4 regions of the Methylocystis sp. S23 genome follow, and region 2 is predicted to be linked to each of the others. Evidence: predicted binding sites of a transcription regulator. Region 2 holds the regulator's gene; each other region holds the start of a gene.
What was found. Region 2 encodes PhoB, which activates phosphate uptake and scavenging genes when phosphate is short. Its sites were predicted from a motif close to TGTCATNNANCTGTCAT; they were not measured.

Region 1: the regulator PhoB is predicted to act here: its motif matches at 2,377-2,393, upstream of ACV7JP_RS04675 (pyruvate kinase).
Region 3: the regulator PhoB is predicted to act here: its motif matches at 1,994-2,010, upstream of ACV7JP_RS15360 (PstS family phosphate ABC transporter substrate-binding protein).
Region 4: the regulator PhoB is predicted to act here: its motif matches at 2,203-2,219, upstream of ACV7JP_RS05945 (UDP-2,3-diacylglucosamine diphosphatase).

Annotation. Positions count from the first base shown of each region.
Region 1 covers NZ_CM134185.1:922,198-926,854, reverse strand. The annotation lists gene ACV7JP_RS04685 (hypothetical protein) at 1-308, shown strand, start outside; tRNA gene ACV7JP_RS04680 (tRNA-Gln) at 739-813, opposite strand; gene ACV7JP_RS04675 (pyruvate kinase) at 877-2,334, opposite strand; gene ACV7JP_RS04670 (Na+/H+ antiporter) at 2,438-4,039, opposite strand; gene rpe (ribulose-phosphate 3-epimerase) at 4,103-4,657, opposite strand, start outside.
Region 2 covers NZ_CM134185.1:1,580,361-1,585,017, reverse strand. The annotation lists gene pstA (phosphate ABC transporter permease PstA) at 1-146, shown strand, start outside; gene pstB (phosphate ABC transporter ATP-binding protein PstB) at 143-925, shown strand; gene phoU (phosphate signaling complex protein PhoU) at 939-1,658, shown strand; gene phoB (phosphate regulon transcriptional regulator PhoB) at 1,655-2,404, shown strand; gene ACV7JP_RS07815 (GcrA family cell cycle regulator) at 2,537-3,076, opposite strand; gene ACV7JP_RS07810 (acetylornithine transaminase) at 3,512-4,657, shown strand, end outside.
Region 3 covers NZ_CM134185.1:3,135,593-3,140,249, forward strand. The annotation lists gene ACV7JP_RS15345 (cell envelope biogenesis protein TolA) at 1-590, opposite strand, end outside; gene ACV7JP_RS15350 (ExbD/TolR family protein) at 600-1,049, opposite strand; gene tolQ (protein TolQ) at 1,053-1,793, opposite strand; gene ACV7JP_RS15360 (PstS family phosphate ABC transporter substrate-binding protein) at 2,061-3,038, shown strand; gene ybgC (tol-pal system-associated acyl-CoA thioesterase) at 3,204-3,641, opposite strand; gene ACV7JP_RS15370 (PepSY domain-containing protein) at 4,128-4,657, opposite strand, start outside.
Region 4 covers NZ_CM134185.1:1,169,267-1,173,923, reverse strand. The annotation lists gene ACV7JP_RS05950 (glycosyltransferase family 4 protein) at 204-1,292, opposite strand; gene ACV7JP_RS05945 (UDP-2,3-diacylglucosamine diphosphatase) at 1,292-2,149, opposite strand; gene ACV7JP_RS05940 (helix-turn-helix domain-containing protein) at 2,316-2,933, shown strand; gene bfr (bacterioferritin) at 3,093-3,569, opposite strand; gene ACV7JP_RS05930 ((2Fe-2S)-binding protein) at 3,595-3,831, opposite strand; gene ACV7JP_RS05925 (hypothetical protein) at 4,104-4,424, opposite strand; gene glpK (glycerol kinase GlpK) at 4,528-4,657, shown strand, end outside.

The DNA.
Region 1 (4,657 bases), 660 kb from region 2:
TCGACAGCGCGGCGGCCAAGGACGTCGTCCGCGTCGAAGCGGCGCTGAAACCCGTCGAGACGGAGCTGTCGGCCGCGCTGCGCCGCATTTGCCCGTCGCAGGACGATTGCCGGATCGCCGACAAGGACGATGCGGCGACGCGCGACAAGAAGGGCGCCGCGATCCGTCAATTCGATGACGAGCAGGACAAGGCGGCCGCCTCGGAGCTGACGGTCGACCTGATCCGGCTAAGCGAGCAGAACCTCGACGAGGTGACGCCGAAACTCCCGATCGCCATCCGCGCGGTCCTTTGGCCTCTCACGAAGTAGCGTCGAGCCAGTCGCACAGCGCGCCGCCTATGGGCGGCGCGGCGTCAGAAACCCGCCGAAAAGCCCCGCCGACTGACGCTGGAAAAGGCGCGCGTTGGAAAAATGTGGCCAAAGATCGCAGCGAAAATGGCCAAAGATCGCAGCGCGCTACAGGGGGCTACGCAATCCACGGCTCTTACGCAACTGGATCGTTAGGCCGCCCGGCCTCACCTGGGTGTATTCGGGGAACCCGTCTGGGAGAAAGACGAACCTGTCTCTGGCTCGGCGGAGGAAGCTATTCCGGAAATTCGGAAATTCGGATTGGAGACCGGAGGCCAGAACCACCCCCACATGGACCCGCCTTCGGCGGTCTCGAATCTCCGCGGCAAGAGCCCGCAGAATGCGGGCCTTTCGGCCGCTTTCGGGAAAGTCTCGGGAATTGGCGATTGCCTGGCTGGGGCGGGAGGATTCGAACCTCCGCATGGCGGAATCAAAATCCGCTGCCTTACCACTTGGCGACGCCCCAAAGCGCCCGCTCTCCATAATGCCGCGTGGGCGGCTCCGCAACCCGGCTGTGGCGCCGAAAGGCTCAGGACCAGGCCTTCAATCGGGCGAGGCGGGCGAATTTCTTGGATTGGTGGCGGTCCATGCGGTCCAGCACGTCCCGCAGGAAGCGCACGCCCTGCGGCAGATAGGCGCCCTTGTTCAGCATGACGGCGTCGGCGCGCTGGGCCATGGCCGCGTCGGTCGTCTCGGCGCGGCTCGCCACTCCCTCATGGACGAATTGATCCAGGACTTGCGTGGCCCAGATCACAGGCGCATACGCCGCCTCGCAGAGCCACAGCATTTCCTCCTGCATTTCGGAGAGGCGGGCGAAGCCGACTTCGACGGCGAGATCGCCGCGCGCGATCATGACGGCCGTCGGATGGCGCGTCGCCGCGCGCGTCATCAGGCGCGGCAGGTTACGCACCGCCAGCGGCGTCTCGATCTTCAACACGATCCCCTGCGGCGGCCGGTCCCCGCGCCGCGCCGCAAGCTCCGCCTCGAGACGCGCGACGTCTTCGGCGCGTTGCACGAAAGAGAAACCGACGAGGTCCGCCAAGTCGACGACGGCGTCGAGATCGGCGAGGTCCTTTTCGGTAAGCGGCGAGAGATCGAGTTCCGCCGTAGGCAGATTGACGCCCTTGCCCGGCTTGAGGCGCAAGCCTTTCGCCCGTGCGGCGACGATCTCGACCTCGACGCCCTCATTGTCGCAGGCGACGACGCGCCCCGTCGCCTTGCCGTCGTCGAAGGAGATCTCCGCGCCGATCTGAAGCTGCGAGACGATTTGAGGAAAATTCAGGGACGCGGCCACGTCCTCGCCGCGCGGGTCGAGCCTCGTCGTCAGCCGGAGGCGGTCGCCGGTCCAGAGGCGGCGTTTCTTCGGCCCGCAAACTTCCTCGACGCGCAGCTTGGGCCCCGCAATGTCCATCAGCACCCGGCAGGGACGGCCGGCGCGTTCCGCCGCGGCGCGGACATGGCCCGCCATGCGCGTCCAGGCGTCGGCGTCGTCATGGGCGCAATTGATGCGCGCGCAATCCATTCCGGCGGCGATCAGCGCGGCGACAAGGCTCGGATCGTCCGCGGCTTCGCTCGGCAGCGTCGCGATGATGCGCGTGCGGCGCCCGGCCTTCGCGCCGAAAATCCTGTCGCAGGCCCGTTGCAGCGGATCGCCGCCGCTTCGCGCGGGATAATCCGCTTTTTCTCCGCAAAGTCTGCGCAGCGTCGCGAGCAGCGCGTCGAGCGCGGGCAAAACGTCGGCTTCGCTGCGTCCGAGCGAGGAGAGGCCGAAGGCGGCGAGGCGGAGCTGCAGAGCGATGAGATCGCGGCTGCGCAGCGACAGGTAATGGGCGAGGTTGCGCGCGCCGGCCTCGGCGTCAGGCGCAAGGCCCCAATCGGCGAGACGCGCCTCGCCCTCCCGCGCGACCGCCTCGCGCAGCGCCGCGACATCGCCGCGCAATTCCAGCAGCTCGCCTTGCGCGTCGTCCATTCCGTTGCGGCCGTGCATTTCCTTGTCCGTCTTTTCGCCCGTCGCATTCTCAACGGCAAGACGACGAATTTGTTACAGAGAAGCTCGCTGCGCCTTTGCGTCGCAGCCTGCGGCGCGCGCCTCAATGCGCATTCTGCCGTTCCCCGGAGAGTCGGCGCAGCCGCGATTCCTCGAGATCGAGCTCCGCCTCGACGCCGTGCAGCGTCGTGTCGTGGACGCAGCCGAGGCGGTGGAGGCGAAGAAGTTCTCCGCGCGCCGCGGAGACGGCGGCGAGCGCCATATCGAAATGCGCCTTGCGCATCTGCGCCACCGCCTCCCCTTCCTCGTGGTTCTTGCGATAGACGAAGACGCGGCGGCGATACTCTTCGAGAAGCTTGGGGTGGCGCTCCTGGCCTTCGTCGTCAATATCGGCGGCGATCAGCGCGAGCGCGGCCGCGTAGATCTTCTCGCGCGCCTCGTGATCGTCGAGATGCGGCGTGGGATCGACCAGCGGGGCGGCCGGCTTCAGCCATTTCACCAGCAATCCCAGCGTTGCGCCCTGGATCAGCACGGTGACGGCGATGGCGACGAAAGTCGTCAGGACGATGAAGCCGCGGCCGGGAAAGTCGAGCGGCAAAGCAAGAGCGGCGGCGAGGCTCACCACGCCGCGCATGCCCGCCCAGCCGATGATCACGGGGATGGAGAGCGGCGGATAGGGGTCGCGCTTCCGGATGGAGGCGAAGAGCAGGCGCGGGAGATAGGCCGCCGGGAAGACCCAGACGAAGCGGGCGGCGATCATCGCGCCTGTCACGATCAGCGCCTGGGGCAGGGCGGAGGACAAGGCCGGACCGAAGCCGCCAAGCTCCTCCACCACCTTGCGCAACGCCAGGCCGATGAGGATGAAGACCAGCGCCTCCATGACGAAGACGGCCGAGCGCCACACCGCCTGCGCCTCGAGCCGGCTTTCGGCGTCGAGAATGGCGTGCTGGCCCCAGCCCATGATGAGGCCGCAGGTCACGACGGCGAGCACGCCCGACACATGCAGCGCCTCGGCGCCGATATAGCTCGCCCAGGCGACGAGGAAGCTCGCAATGATGATGAGCTGCGTGTCGCGCAGCCGGCTCATGGCGAGATTGACGAGAAGCCCCGCGGCCGCGCCCACGGCAAGGCCGCCCGCCGTCAATTGGCCGAACATCAGCGCCGCGTCCGACCAGCTGAAGACGCCGGTCAGCGCGGCGGCGGCCGCCACGCGATAGAGCATGAGGCCGGAGGCGTCGTTGACGAGACTCTCGCCTTCGAGAATGGTCACGAGCCGCGCGGGCACGGGAAGCCGCGCTAGCACCGCCTTGGCCGCGACGGCGTCGGGCGGCGAGACGATGGCGCCGAGGCAAAAGCCCGCCGCGAGCGGCAGCGCCGGCAGCAGCCAATGGACGACGAAGCCGACCACCGCGGTCGTGAAGATCACCGCGCCGACGGCGAGCATGAGGATCGGCCGGAGATTGAGCCTGAAATCGCGCCAGACGGTGAAATAGGCGCTCGATTGCAGCAGCGGCGGGAGGAACAGCACGAGAATGAAATCGGGGTCGATCTCGAAGGGGAGCCGCGCCGGCGCGAAGGAGAGCGCCATTCCGCCAATCACATAGGCGGCGGCGGGCGGCATGCGGAGCCGCTTGGCGAGGATCGAGAGAACCAGAGCCGCCGTGAGCAGCGCGAGGAGAATGACGAAGGGGGCGTGGGCGATCATATCGCTTCGGGGCTTGGGAGGGAGGCCTCAACCTAGAGCAGGAGCGGCGCCAAATGGAAGGCGTCAGACGCCGATCGACCCCGCGCGCGCCGCCGCCTCGCGCAGCGCCGCGATATTGCCGGCATATTGCGCGGGCCCGCCGCGAAAGGCCGCCGAGCCCGCGACCAGCGTATCGGCGCCGGCCTCGACGATCGCCTGGGCCGTTTCCGGGGTCACGCCGCCGTCGACCTCGAGACGGATCGGCCTGCGCCCGATCATCTCGCGAATGGCGCCGATTTTCGCGAGCTGCGAGGGAATGAAGCTCTGGCCGCCAAAGCCCGGATTGACGCTCATGACGAGGATGAGGTCGACGTCGTCGAGGATATAGTGCAGGCAGCTTTCATGCGTAGCCGGGTTGAGCGATACGCCCGCCTTCTTGCCCCGTGCGCGGATCGACTGGAGCGAGCGATGAAGATGCGGGCCGCCCTCTGCGTGGACGGTGACGATGTCGGCGCCGGCGTCGGCGAAGGCGCCGATATAGGGGTCGATGGGCGAGATCATCAGATGCACATCGAGCGGCAGCGTCGTATGCGGCCGCAACGCTGCGACCACGCCGGGGCCGAAGGTGATGTTGGGCAC
Region 2 (4,657 bases):
CGGTTGTCATCTTCCAGTTCGCATTGTCGCCCTACAAGGACTGGCAGCAGCTCGCTTGGACCGGCGCGCTGCTCATCACGATCGCCGTTCTCGCCCTGTCTGTCACAGCCCGCGCCCTGAGCGCCGGCCGGAGAAACGCAAAATGAACGCCCCCGCTCAGGTGAAGGAACCCGCAACCAAGGTCTCGGTGCGGAGCCTGGACTTCTATTACGGCGCCACGCGATCGCTGAAATCCATCTCGCTGCCGCTGCACGCCAACAAGGTCACCGCCTTCATCGGTCCGTCCGGCTGCGGCAAATCCACCTTGCTGCGCGTGCTGAACCGCATGTACGATCTCTATCCCGGCCAGCGCGCCGAGGGCGAGGTCCTGCTCGACGGCGAGAACATTCTCGATCCGGCGATCGACCTCAACGCGCTGCGCGCCCGCATCGGCATGATCTTCCAGAAGCCGACGCCCTTCCCGATGTCGATCTACGAGAACATCGCCTTCGGCATTCGCCTCTATGAAAAGCTGTCGCGCGCCGACATGGACGCCCGCGTCGAGCAGGCGCTGCGCGGCGCGGCGCTGTGGGACGAGGTGAAGGACAAGCTGCAGGCGAGCGGCCTCGGCCTTTCCGGCGGCCAGCAGCAGCGCCTGTGCATCGCGCGCAGCGTCGCGGTGCAGCCGGAGGTCATGCTGTTCGACGAACCCTGCTCGGCGCTCGATCCGATCTCCACGGCGAAGGTCGAGGAGCTCATCGAGGAGCTCGCCGCGCAATACACCATCGCCATCGTGACGCATAACATGCAGCAGGCGGTGCGCGTCTCCGACTACACCGCCTTCATGTATCTCGGCGAGCTCGTCGAGTTCGGCGACACGGACGAGGTCTTCAACAAGCCTCGCGAGAAGCGCACGCAGGACTATATTACCGGCCGCTTCGGCTGAGGAAGGACGTTCCATGAGCGAACATACCGTCAAATCCTACGATCGCGATCTCGAAGCGCTGGGACGTCGCATTTCCGAGATGGGCGGCGTCGCGGAGAAAATGCTCGCCGAGGCGATGGAGGCCCTGTCCGGCCTCGACGTCGAGCTCGCCAAGCGCGTCGTCGCGAGCGATACGCGCCTCGACGCGCTTCAGCGCGAGATCGAGGAGAACGCCGTGATGACGATCGCGCGGCGTCAGCCGCTCGCGATCGATCTGCGCGAATGCATCGCCGCGATCCGCATTTCGGGCGACATTGAGCGCATCGGCGATCTCGCCAAGAATGTCGCCAAGCGCACGCTCAAGATCGCGACGGAAGCGCGTTTGCCGCGCGCCATCGTCGGACTGAAGTCCATGCATGAAATCGCGGCGACGCAGCTCAAGGACGCGCTCGACGCCTATGCCGAGCGCGACGTCGAGCGCGCCCGCGCCGTATGGGAAAACGACGCCGATCTCGACGCGCTGGAAGACTCGGTGTTCCGCGACCTCCTCACCTTCATGATGGAGGATCCGCGCAACATCTCCTTCTGCACGCATCTCCTGTTCTGCTCGAAAAATCTCGAACGCATCGGCGATCACACGACGAATATTTCCGAAACCATCGTCTATCTCGTGACCGGCGAAGCCATGCCGATGGAGCGGCCGAAGGCGAGGCCCTGCACTTTGGGGAGCGGCGAAGGCGAACCCACGCAATGAACGAGACCGCATCGAGCCAACCCGTCATCCGCGAGGGCAAGAGCGACCGCGCGCCGCGCATCCTCGTCGTCGAGGACGAAATCCCGCTTGCGACGCTCCTTGTCTACAATCTCGAGGCCGAGGGCTATCAGGTCGAACATGTCGACCATGGCGACGAGGCGGAGCTGCGCATCGCGGAGTCGCCGCCGGACCTCGTCCTGCTGGACTGGATGCTGCCCGGGGTCTCGGGCCTCGAAATCTGCCGCCGGCTGCGGGCGCGCGACGTCGCGCGCGACATGCCGATCATCATGCTGACCGCGCGCGGCGAGGAGGCCGAGCGCGTGCGCGGGCTTTCGGTCGGCGCCGACGATTATGTGGTGAAGCCCTTCTCGACGCCGGAGCTGATGGCGCGCGTGCGGGCGCTTCTCCGCCGGGCGCGACCGGAGCGCGTCGCCTCGAAGCTCACGCTCGGCGATATCGACCTCGACCGTGAGACGCGCCGCGTGCGCCGGGGAGGCCGCGAGATCCATCTGGGACCGACGGAATTCCGCCTTCTCGAATATTTCATGGAGAAGCCCGGCCGCGTCTTCACCCGCGCGCAACTGCTCGACAGCGTCTGGGGCATGTCCGCCGAGATCGACGAGCGCACCGTCGACGTCCATGTCGGGCGCCTGCGCAAGGCGCTCATCCGGGGGCGGGAGAAGGATCCGATCCGCACCGTGCGCGGTTCGGGCTACTCCTTCGACGAGACCTTCGGCCGCGATTGATCGCGCGCGCCATGATCTCGGTCTGGATCATATCGCAGGGCCGCCATCCGCAGCGTGGATCATGAGCCAAGCCCCCTCGCCCCGTCTTTGCGAGAGGGTTGGGGTGAGGGGCGAAGCCGCATTATGCGCGGATCACGCGTAGCGCGGCGCCTTGAGCTGCTCGCGCGCGCGGCGGCGGTCTTGCGCCGGCTGATAGGCGATGCGCGCGTGATGGGCGCAATAGGGACCGCCGCCGATCGGCGATTTGCCGCCGCAGAAACGGAACTCGGGCGTCGTCGGATCGCCCATGGGCCAGCGGCACATCGACTCGCGCAGCTCCATCAGCGTCACCCGCTCGGACATCGGAATGACGACCTCCTCCTCGGGATTGGCGCGGGCGACGACCACCGTCTGCGGCGCGAAGGCGAGCGCGACATTGCCGTGCACGGCGTGGCCGCCGCGCGGCGCGGGAGCGGCCGCGACGGCGGTCGTCGCCGCGCGCGGCGCCTTGGCGGCGCGGGGCCGCGGCGCGCTCGCCGTCTTGGCGCGCTCGGCCAGGCCGAGACGGTGGATCTTGCCGATGACGGCGTTGCGCGTGATGCCGGGACCCAGTTCGGCGGCCACCTGACTCGCGCTGAGGCCGTCGCTCCAAAGTTTACGCAACAGCTCGACGCGTTCATCGGTCCAAGACATGTTTGATCTCCAAGCGGCCGGTTCGAGCGTGGATTTTCAAGGAATCCTTCATCGTTCGCTGCGCCGGCGTGAACCAGCGGCGATGCGACGCGCACCGAAACACGAGAAGCGCCATACGGGAGAAACGCGCCCGATCCGGCGAGAAAACTAACGCATTCTTTTGAATCACGGGCGCGAGTCGCTGGCAAGCAAAACGGGGCGTTCTCAACAGGGTTTGTGCGCGCTTTCCCCCGCAACTGTTGCCCGGGCGACTCACCGCGTGGCGATTTTCAAGCAAAACTGAGGCCTTGGCGGGAACGGCGCGCCGCCGCGCGCCTCTGTTAACATTTGACCCGATGCGCCCGCGCGCTTAAAATCCGCCTTCAAATTGCCGCCCCGCCAAAGGGCGGCGCTTTGTTTTTTGGGCGGCGTCGCGGCGCCCACTGGGCTTGGAGCATGATTTTGACTTCTGCGCTCTATCCGACCTATGCGCGGGCCGACATCGTCTTCACGCGGGGCGAAGGCGCATGGCTCTTCGCCGAGAATGGCGACCGCTATCTCGATTTCGCCTCCGGCGTCGCCGTTCTCTCGCTCGGACACGGCCATCCGCATCTCGTCGCCACGCTGAAGGCCGCGGCGGAAAATCCGTGGCACGTCTCCAATCTCTATCGCATACCGGCGGCCGAGGCCCTGGCCCGGCGCCTGGCCGAATCCACTTTCGCCGACGTCGTCTTCTTTGGGAACTCCGGCGCGGAAGCGGTGGAATGCGCCATCAAGACGGCGCGCAAATATCACGCCGCCAACGGCCAGCCCGAGCGCTATCGTCTCGTCACCTTCGACGGCGCCTTTCACGGGCGGACGCTCGCCACCATCGCCGCCGGCGGCAACGCGAAATATCTCGAGGGCTTCGGTCCGCCCATGACGGGCTTCGACCAGGTTCCCTTCGCCGATCTCGACGCCGTCGAAGCCGCGATCACGGAGGAGACGGCGGGCGTTCTGCTCGAGCCCGTGCAGGGCGAGGGCGGGCTGCGCGTCTTCCCGAAGGACTTTCTCGTCGAGCTGCGCAAGCTTTGCGACGCGCGCGGCCTGCTTCTGGTCCTGGACGAAGTGCAATGCGGCGTCGGCCGCACCGGCAAATTCCTCGCCTGCGAGCATGCCGGGATCGCGCCCGACGTCGTCGCGCTCGCCAAGGGGCTCGGCGGCGGCTTTCCCATCGGCGCCTGCCTGGCCACGAGCGAGGCGGCGAAGGGCATGACGCTCGGCGCGCATGGCTCGACCTTCGGCGGCAATCCGCTGGCGACCGCCGTGGGCGGCGCCGTGCTCGACGTCGTTTTGGCCGAGGGCTTCATGCCGCGCGTGGCCGCGCTCGGCGGCGTGCTGCGCCAGCGTCTCGCCGAGCTCGAAGACCGCTATCCCGGCGTCATCGAGGCCGTGCGGGGCGAGGGCCTGATGTTCGGCGTCAAGACGCGCGCGCCCAATGGCGACTTCGCCAATGCGGCGCGCGCGGAAGGTCTGCTGACGGTGCTCGCCGGCGATAATGTCGTGCGCCTGCTGCCGCCGCTGATCATCGACGAGAGCCATATTTCCGAGGCCTTTTCGCGC
Region 3 (4,657 bases), 1.6 Mb from region 2:
TCCTTCGCCTCTTTCTGCGGCTCCTTTTCAGCCTTCGGACGCATGGGCGGCTTCGGCCTGATCGCCTCGGCCTCTTTCGGCTCCTCCTGCTCCTTTTCCGGCGCGGCGGCTTTGGGCTTCACGGGCGGCGCGGGGGCGGGCTTCGCCTCGGCCGGCTTTTCGGCCGGCTTCGGCGGCTCGGGTTTTTTCTCCACAGGCCGCGTCGGCGGCTCGGGCGCCGGGGGCAGGGCGGCGACGCGCTTGGGCGGGATCGGCTCCGGCTTGTCGTCGGCGCCGGGGTCGGGCAGGCGCTTCAAGGGCGGGGGCGGGATGGGGACGTCCTTTTTGGCCTCGGCGAGCGGCGGATGCGGCTTCGCTTCCGTTTCCCTCGCAACCTTGTCGGCGCGACGCGCCGGCTTCGCCTCCCGCGCGGTCTTCTCCCCTTTCGAGACCCGCGTAAGCGGCTCCTCAGCGATGACCTCGACGGGAATGCTTTCCTCGGCGTCGTCGAATTTCCGCGCGTCCGAGAACAGCACGAGCGCCACGACCAGCAGGCCCGCATGGGCCGCGGAGGAGATGACGACGCCGGGCTCGGAGCGCGAAACTCTCATTTCAGAGCCTCACTTCTTCTCCTGCTCCGTCACCAGAGCCACTTTCTTGTAGCCGGCCGTGGTGACGAGAGACATCACCTCGGCCACGCGGCCGTAATTCACGGCCTTTGAGCCGCGCACATAAATGCGCTCGTCGAAGCCCTGTTTCGCCGCTTCCTTCAGCCTGTCGAGAAGCTGCGCGACCTCGACAGCCTGATCCATCAGGAAGATCTGGCCCTTCTCGTCGATCGCGATCGACACCGGCTTCTGATCGACATTGAGCTGGCCCGCCTTTGTCTGCGGCAGGTCGACGGCGACGCCGGTCGCGAGCAAAGGCGCCGCCACCATGAAGATGATGAGCAGCACCAGCATGACGTCGATGAAGGGCGTCATGTTGATCTCGGCCATGGCGCCGTAGCGCGGCACGCCGCGGCGACGGCGGCCGCCCTTGCGTCCGGGAGCGGAGACGGAGGCGCCCATGGCTCAGGCCGCCCGGTCGCGATTGGCCGCGTGCTGGTCGATCTGGCGCGACAGGATCGCGGAGAATTCGTCCGCGAAGCTCTCCATGCGCGCCTGCGCCCTCGCCACGTCGCCCTGCATCTTGTTGTAGGCGATGAGCGCGGGAATGGCCGCGAAGAGGCCGATGGCGGTGGCGAGCAGCGCCTCCGCAATGCCCGGCGCCACGACGGCGAGCGAGGTGTTCTTCGACGCCGCGATGGAGCGGAACGAGGTCATGATGCCCCAGACCGTGCCGAAGAGGCCGACGAAGGGGCCGGCGGAGGCGACGGTCGCCAGCACCAGCAAGTTCGATTCGAGCTTCTCCACCTCGCGGGCGATGGAGACGTCGAGCACTTTCTCGATGCGCGCCTGCAAGCCCATGAAGCTCGCCGAGGCGCCCGTCTGGAAGGAGCGCTTCCATTCCTTCATCGCGGCGACGAAAAGCGTCGCCATGCCGGAGGTCGGGCGTTCGGAAAGCTTGCCATAAAGCTCCTCCAGCGAATTGCCGGACCAGAAGCTCTCCTCGAAGCGGTCCATGGCGCGGCGGATGCGCGCGAAGAGCAGCGTTTTGTCGATGATGATGGCCCAGCACCAGACCGAGGCGAGCAGCAGGCCCACCATCACGATCTTCACGACGATATGCGCGCCCCAGAACATGCTCCAGATGGTGATGTCGGCGGCGGGGGCGGCGCCGGCGGCGGTCGCGGCGATGTCGGCTGGATTCATGTTTTGTCCTTGAGGCGGAGTTGGGCGCGCACTTCGGAAAAAGCGACGCCCCTTATTCCCCGCAATTTCGCCCTTTCTGGGGCTGCGGGGTGCGCCGCACAACGATAATTATCGCCGAAGCGTTAACAAGCGGTAAGGGTTAAGGGCGGGCGAAAAGGCGGAACGGCGCGCCGCCCTTTTCGCATGCGCGGACTTGGGACCGTCACTCGACTGTCACATCATTTCCCGATTGTGTCGGCCAATTCCATTTCCACCAAAAGACCCGCCATGAACCGCCGCACCTTCATTACCGCTCTCGCCTTTGCCGCTTTCTCCGCGGGCGCCGCCTTCTCGCTCGATCTCGAGCTTTCCCCCTACAAGCCCGTCCGCGCGCTTTCCGGCCATCTGAAATCCGTCGGCTCGGACACGATGCTCCATGAGATGGAGCTGTGGGCGGAGGGCTTCAAAGCCATTTATCCGGACGTGAAGATCGAGATCGAAGGCAAGGGCTCGAACACGGCGCCGCCCGCGCTGCTCTCGGGCGAATCGCAGCTCGGGCCGATGTCGCGTCAGATGACGCCGGACGAGCTCGCAAGCTTCGAGGCGAAACATGGCTACAAGCCGACCGCGGTCCTCGTGGCGGTGGATGCGCTCGCGATCTATGTCCATAAGGACAACCCGGTGCAGTGCCTCACCCTGGAGCAGCTCGACCGCATTTTCGCGGAGAATCCGAAGAGCGCAGACGGCAAGAGCGCCCATACATGGGGCGAGGTCGGCGTGACGGGCGAATGGGCGGCGAAGCCCATCGCCATGTTCGGCCGCAACGCGCTTTCGGGCACCAACAAATTCTTCAAGCAGAATGTGCTCGGCGGCGGCGACTTCAAGGAAGCCGTTCAGCAGCAGGCGGGGTCCGAAGCCGTTGTGAAGGCGGTTGCGAATAATGCTTCGGCGATCGGCTATTCCGGCATCGGCTACAAGACCGATGCGGTGCGCGCCGTGCCTGTGGCGGCGAGCTTCGGCAAGAAGTGCTACGACGCCTTCTTCGAGAACACCTATACGCGCAAATACCCGCTGGCGCGCGGCCTCTATGTCTACATCCTCAAGGACCCGAAGGCGCCGATCGACACGCTCTCCGGCGAATTCGTGAAATATGTGCTGTCGAAGGACGGCCAGACCCAGGCGAAAAAGGGCGGCTATTATCCGATCACCCGAAACATCCGCGAGCATGAGCTGGCGCGGCTGGGCTTGATCGCCTCGGCTGAATAGGCGCTACCGGCGCGCGCCTGCGCTGCGAATCTGGCGTTTCCTTTTTGAGCGTCATTCCCGGCGTCGCGAAGCGGCGACCGGGAATCCAGAAGCGCCGCGACATTGCTCGTTGTGGCCCTGGATTCCCGATCAGGCCTGCGGCCCGCCGGGAATGACAAAGCGGCGTCATCCGTTGGAAGCGGAGTTCGATCGGCCGCGCGCGCCCTCGAACTTCGCGCGCACGTCGGGCGGCAGGCGCTTGGCGCGGCCGGCTTCGACGCAGACGACCTTTACGGCCGCCGTCACGAGCGTCTCCATCCCACGCAGGACGCGCTGGTCGAGCGTCAGCGAGGCGCCGCCCAGCTCGATCGCGCGCGTTTCCACGCTCAGCAGATCGTCCATCACTGCGGGGCGGATGAAATCGAGCTGCATGGCGCGCACGACGAAGAAGGTCGGCGCGCCCGTCGCGCCCTCGAGCAGCGGACGCTGATCCAGCCCCAGCGAACGCAATAGCTCCGTGCGTCCGCGCTCCATGAAGCGGATGTAGGAAGTGTGATAGACGAGCCCGGAGGCGTCGGTGTCCTCCCAATAGACGCGGACGGGAAGCGTGTGGGCGACGGACATGCGGGCTCTCTTCGATTTCCGCCTGACTGCTTTGCTACGACGCTCCCGGCGCCATTGCGAGCCGAAGACGAAGCAATCCAGAAGCATATCGTGGCTCTGGATTGCTTCGGAGCTCACGCTCCTCGCAATGACGGCCGCACGGCGAACAGATCAAACGGAATTGGCGTCATTTGATTTGGTATGTGCGCTTTAGCGTATCTCTAGCCACATGTCCGGGGAATAATGGCGAATAACTGAATCGATCGCCCGCGCGCTCCCTCGCCCCGCTATGCGGGGAGAGGGTTGGAGTGAGGGGCGAAGCAGAGGCGCCAATCTCTCTGAACGCCGGCAAATTCCCGCTTATCAATAGAGTTTGCGACGATCCCTCGCCCTCACCTCAACCTTCTCCCCGCAAGCGGGGAGAAGGAGACGCCTCATTTCGCCGCGTCGCCTAAGGATAGAGGTTCGTCGGAAATATTGGCGACGGCGTAAGCGCGCCACGGAAATTCAAGCGCGCGCGGGCGACGGGCTCCGCGACTTTTCGGGCTGCGGCGCGCGCTCCGGCAGGGTGCGCCGCAGGCGCCGCCAGGCCAGAACGATCGCGCTCGTCGCAAGGACGAGGCCGAGTCCGGCCCAGGCCACGATCCAGACTCGGCGCGCGGCGTGATGTTCCCGAAACCAGCCGAAATCCCAATGATGGACGGCGGAATAGAGCCAGCGATAGGCGCGCCGGCTGTTGTCGACCCGTAAAAGCAGCCTTCCGTCCTGCGGATCGAGATAGACGGAGGTCTTGCCGGGGTCGGCGAGATCGACCCGCAGCGCGGGCAGCGGCCGCTCGGCGCGCCCCTGTCCGTGCCCCGCAAAGTAATAGCTGTCATAGTCGCGAAGGGTCTCGACCGACGCGACTGGTTTGTCTCCCGCGAGGCGTTGGACGGCGGCGACGAGCGCGTCGTCCGCGAATTTCTCCACGCCGCCGGCTGTCGCGACAGGCATGCGCGCGCCGTCCCTGGCATAGGCCAGGAGCGCGGCCTCCTCGC
Region 4 (4,657 bases), 410 kb from region 2:
TTGCGGAAAGCTCGACGCGCTGGCGTGGGAGTTTCGCGGGGCCGGGAGCGTGGCGAAGGCTGTCGAGAGGCGGGCGGCGCGGGAGCCTGTCGTCGCGGTGGTTGCGGAACCGGGGAAGCCGGAGCCCGGGCCGCGGGCGTGGTGCCGCCGCCGCGTTGGAGCCGATCCGCGCCGACCGGATCGACGCGCGCCTTGCGGCGCTGTCAGGGCTGGACCGTCTGCCCCTTATCGACCGTTTCGCGCTTTTCGCCTGAAGCCTTGAGGGCCGCGCGCCCGACGCCGCCGAGCGAGGCCGCGCCGCGCGCATAGGCGATATTGTCCAGGAACTGGCGGGCGCAATTTTCCCATGTGAAGGTCAGCGCATGAGCCCGCGCCGCCTCGCGCGGAATGTCGAGCGCCGAGAGCGCCGCCGCGCGCAGGTCGTCGTCCAGCGCGCCGGCGCCGCTCCCGCCGACGACGTCGAGCGGGCCCATCACCGGGAAGGCGGCGACGGGAAGGCCGCAGGCCATGGCCTCGAGCAGCACGATGCCGAAAGTGTCGGTGCGGCTCGGAAAGACGAACACGTCCGAGGAGGCGTAGAGCGCCGCAAGCTCGACGGGGGTCTTCACGCCGACAAATCTCGCATGGGGGTAGCGCGCCTCGAGCGAGGGGCGCGCCGGCCCGTCGCCCGCCACGAGCTTCGACCCGGGTAAATCGAGGGCGAGGAACGCTTCGAGATTTTTTTCGACGGCGAGACGGCCGGCATAGAGGAAGATCGGGCGCGGGAGATCGAGGGGGATTTTCGCGCCGGGATGGAAAATCCCGTGATCGACGCCGCGCGACCAGCGCAGCAGGCGCCGAAAGCCGCGCGCGTCGAGCTCGCGCGCGAGGCTCGGGGTCGAGACCATGGCGCCGGCGCCGGCATTGTGGAAGCGGCGCAGCGCGGCATAGGCGACGCCCACCGGCAGACCGGTCCGCGCGTGGATATATTCGGGAAATCGCGTATGGAAGCTCGTCGTGAAGACGCGCTTGTTGCGCAGGCAGACGGCGCGGGCCGCGAGGCCGATCGGCCCTTCGGTCGCGATGTGGATATGGTCGTATCCCTGGTCCATTCTTCGGCGCGCGGCGCGCGGCGTCGCGAGCGCGAGGGAAATCTCCCGATAGGTCGGCATCGGGAAGGAATGGAAGTCGCGCGGCGTCAGGAAGTCGATCTCGGCGCCGAGCGGCGCCGCCGCGCGCGCGACGGATTCGAGCGAACGCACGACGCCGTTGACCTGGGGCCGCCAGGCGTCCGTCGCAACCAGAATCCGCATTACGCGGCCGCCGCGCTCGGCGCGGGCAGCGCCTTGATCCGCGTCTGCGGATTCGCGTCGCGCTCCGTCGCGGTGGTCAGCCAATGGAGGATTTCGAAAGTTCCGTCCGCATGTTCGGCGATCGCCGTGCAGCTTTCGACGAAATCGCCGGTATTGACGTAGAGCACGCCGTCAATGGTCTTGATGGTAGCGTGGTGGATATGGCCGCAGACCACGCCGTCGACGCCGCGGCGCGCGGCTTCCGCGGCGAGCGTCTGCTCGAAATCGCCGATGAAATTGACGGCTTCCTTCACCTTCAGCTTCGCCCAGGCGGAGAAGGACCAGTAGCCGACGCCGAACAGGCGGCGGAAACGGTTGAGAACGGTATTGGTCGCGATGGCGACGTCATAGGCCCAGTCGCCGAGAAAGGCGAGCCAGCGGGCGTTGCGCACGACGATGTCGAATTGATCGCCATGGATGACGAGCATCTTCTTGCCGCCGGCCGTCTCGTGCACCGCATGGTCCACCACCTCGACGCCGCCGAAGGTGAGGCCCGTATAGTCTCGCGCGAATTCGTCGTGATTGCCCGGAACATAGATCACGCGCGTTCCCTTGCGGGCCTTGCGCAGCATCTTCTGCACGACGTCATTATGCGCCTGCGGCCAGTGCCAGCCCTTGCGCAGCTTCCAGCCGTCGACAATGTCGCCGACGAGATAGATCGTGTCGGCGTCGTTGTGCTTGAAAAAATCGAGAAGCAGATGGGCCTGCGCGGCCTTGGCGCCGAGATGCAGGTCGGAAAGGAAGAGCGTGCGGTAGCGTCTGGGCTCGGGCTCGGCGGGCGGATGCGCGCGGAAATTCGTCAGATTCTGTTCGGCCATGAGCGCTTTGCCTCTCGCCGTCGACATCGTACGACGCCTTTCACCAGATTCAGGTCACAGCGAGATGACAGCCGCGCGGCGCGCATTTGACGAGCGGCCGCGTCGTTCGATATTTCGAACAGAATCGGATAATGTGCCGTCCGATTTCGGGAGGTTCGCAGGTTCGATGGGCGTCGAAGGCAAGGAAAAGCACAAGATTCTGGAGGCGGGAGCGCTCGCGCTCTCGGGCCAGCTCGGCGCGACCATCCAGCGCCTGCGCAAGGCCTATAATCTCTCCCTTTCGGAACTCTCCCAGCAATCGGGCGTCGCCAAGTCGATCATCAGCCAGATCGAGCGCAACGAGACCAATCCGACGCTCGCCACCATCTGGCGTCTCGCCCAGGCGCTCGACGTCTCGATCGAGCGGGTGCTGCAGACGACCGAGGACGAGCCTTTTCTCGAGAAGACGAGCAGGGCGGATACGCCGATCCTGCTGTCCGACGACGGCAAATGCCGGCTCGCCATCATCGGCTGGATCAAGACGGTGGAGTGGCTACAAGTCTACGATCTCGCCGCCGATCCCGGCGGCGCGCTCGAATCGGACCCCCATCAGCGCGGCTCGGTGGAGAGCCTCTCCGTCCGGGAAGGCGAGCTCGAGGTCGAGGTCGCGGGCGTGAAGGAGACGGCGAAGGCCGGCGAGACGCTGCGCTATCGCTGCGACCGGCCGCATGTGATCCGCAATCTCGGCAAGACGACGGCGCAGGCGACCATGGTCTGCATCCTCAAAGCCGCGGTCATGGAATAGCGGCCTTGCGGCCCGGGAGGGGCGGAAGCCGCCGCGCTGTCGGCGACCGGCGCTTTTTTCCTCCGGCTCGGCGGCCGTTCGCGACGGCCCGCTCAGAAAAGAAGGCGGGCGGCTCGCGCCGTCCGCCCGGAACTCGAAAGCGATATCGCCACCCGAGGCTTAGGAGATATCGCCCACATGCTTCTGGCTGTAGAGCTGGACGCCGAGCTGCTTGATCAGCTCCTGCTGCGTCTCCAGAAAGTCGATATGGCCTTCCTCGCTCTTGATGATGCGCTCGAAGAGCTCCATCGACACGCGGTCATTGATGGAGTCGCAATAGACGGCGGCCTCGATATACATGGCGCGGGCGTCGACCTCCGTCGAAAGATCGGCCGCGATGATCTCCTCGACCGTCTGGCCGATGCGCAACGGATCAAGCACCTGCATATTGGGGAAGCCTTCGAGGAACAGGATGCGCGCCGTGAAATCGTCCGCGTGACGCATCTCCTCGATGGATTCCTTGCGCCACTTCTCGGCGAGCTCCTTGAAGCCCCAATTGTCGAAGATGCGATAATGCAGCCAATATTGGTTGACTGCCGTCAGCTCTGCGCGCAGCCCGCGATTGAGATATTCGATAACCTTCGCGTCGCCGCGCATGTGCAATCCCTTTCCATAGTCATGATCACGCCGCCAGTCCGTCGGCGCGGCAGCTATCACAATCGCCGTTTCCGCCGCATTCGTCCAGCCTCGCGGCGGAGTGCTGGTCGACAATCGCGACGATGCTGCGCACGCAGCGCCCGCATTTGGCCTCGCAGCCCATGTTGCGGAAGACCGAGGCGACCGAGGCGCGGTCGGGGCGAGACCCCAGGGTTTCACGCACATCGCGATCGGACAGGACGTTGCAGGAACAGACGATCATTGCTTCGCCTAGTTTGGAAAGATTGCAAACTACCTTTTACATCAGTAGGTTACAACGTTTCCTCGGTTTTGCAACCCGGCCTTTGTCGGTTTTCCGACATCAACCCGGCTGTCCTGTCGATCACCGCAATCGGCGTGCCGACGAACCTGATTTTGGAAATCTTCCACGCTCGGCAATGGCCTAAAGACAAAAAGGCTGCGGCGCCAAAGCGCTGCAGCCCCAGACGGCCTGCCGGCGAAAGCCGCCGCCGCGCGACGGCCCTTGATCGCGTCCTACCAGCGCGGCCCCCCGCCGCCCCAGCCCTGGCCGCCCCAGGGGCGATATCCCCAGCCGCCGCCCCAGGGACGCGGGCGCCATCCATAGCCGTCGCCCCAGGGACGCGGGCGCGGCCGCCATCCATAGCCATACCCATATCCGCCGCCGCCCCAGCCGCAGCCATAGGGGCCGCACCAGATTTTCTCGATCCCCGGCGCGTTCCCGGCCGCGGCGCCCGGATCGATCCCGGGAAGCGCCTGCGCGGGGGCGAGAGCGGCCGCCGAGGCGCCGGCGGCGGCCAAGGCGGCGAGCAAGTTTTTGACGATACCGGATTTCATGGCGCATTCTCCTGCGGAAATTCGACAGGCGAAGCGTGCCGCGCGCGGCTTGAACCGTCGCTGAAGCCTTCATTCATAAACGATAAAGGAAACGAGCCTTTCCATGCCGCAACTCATCGGCGCCGTCGACCAGGGCACGACCAGCACGCGCTTCGTCGTCCTCGACGAGGAGGGCGAGATCCGCGCTTTCGACCAGCGCGAGCATGCGCAGATCTATCCGCGTCCGGGCTGGG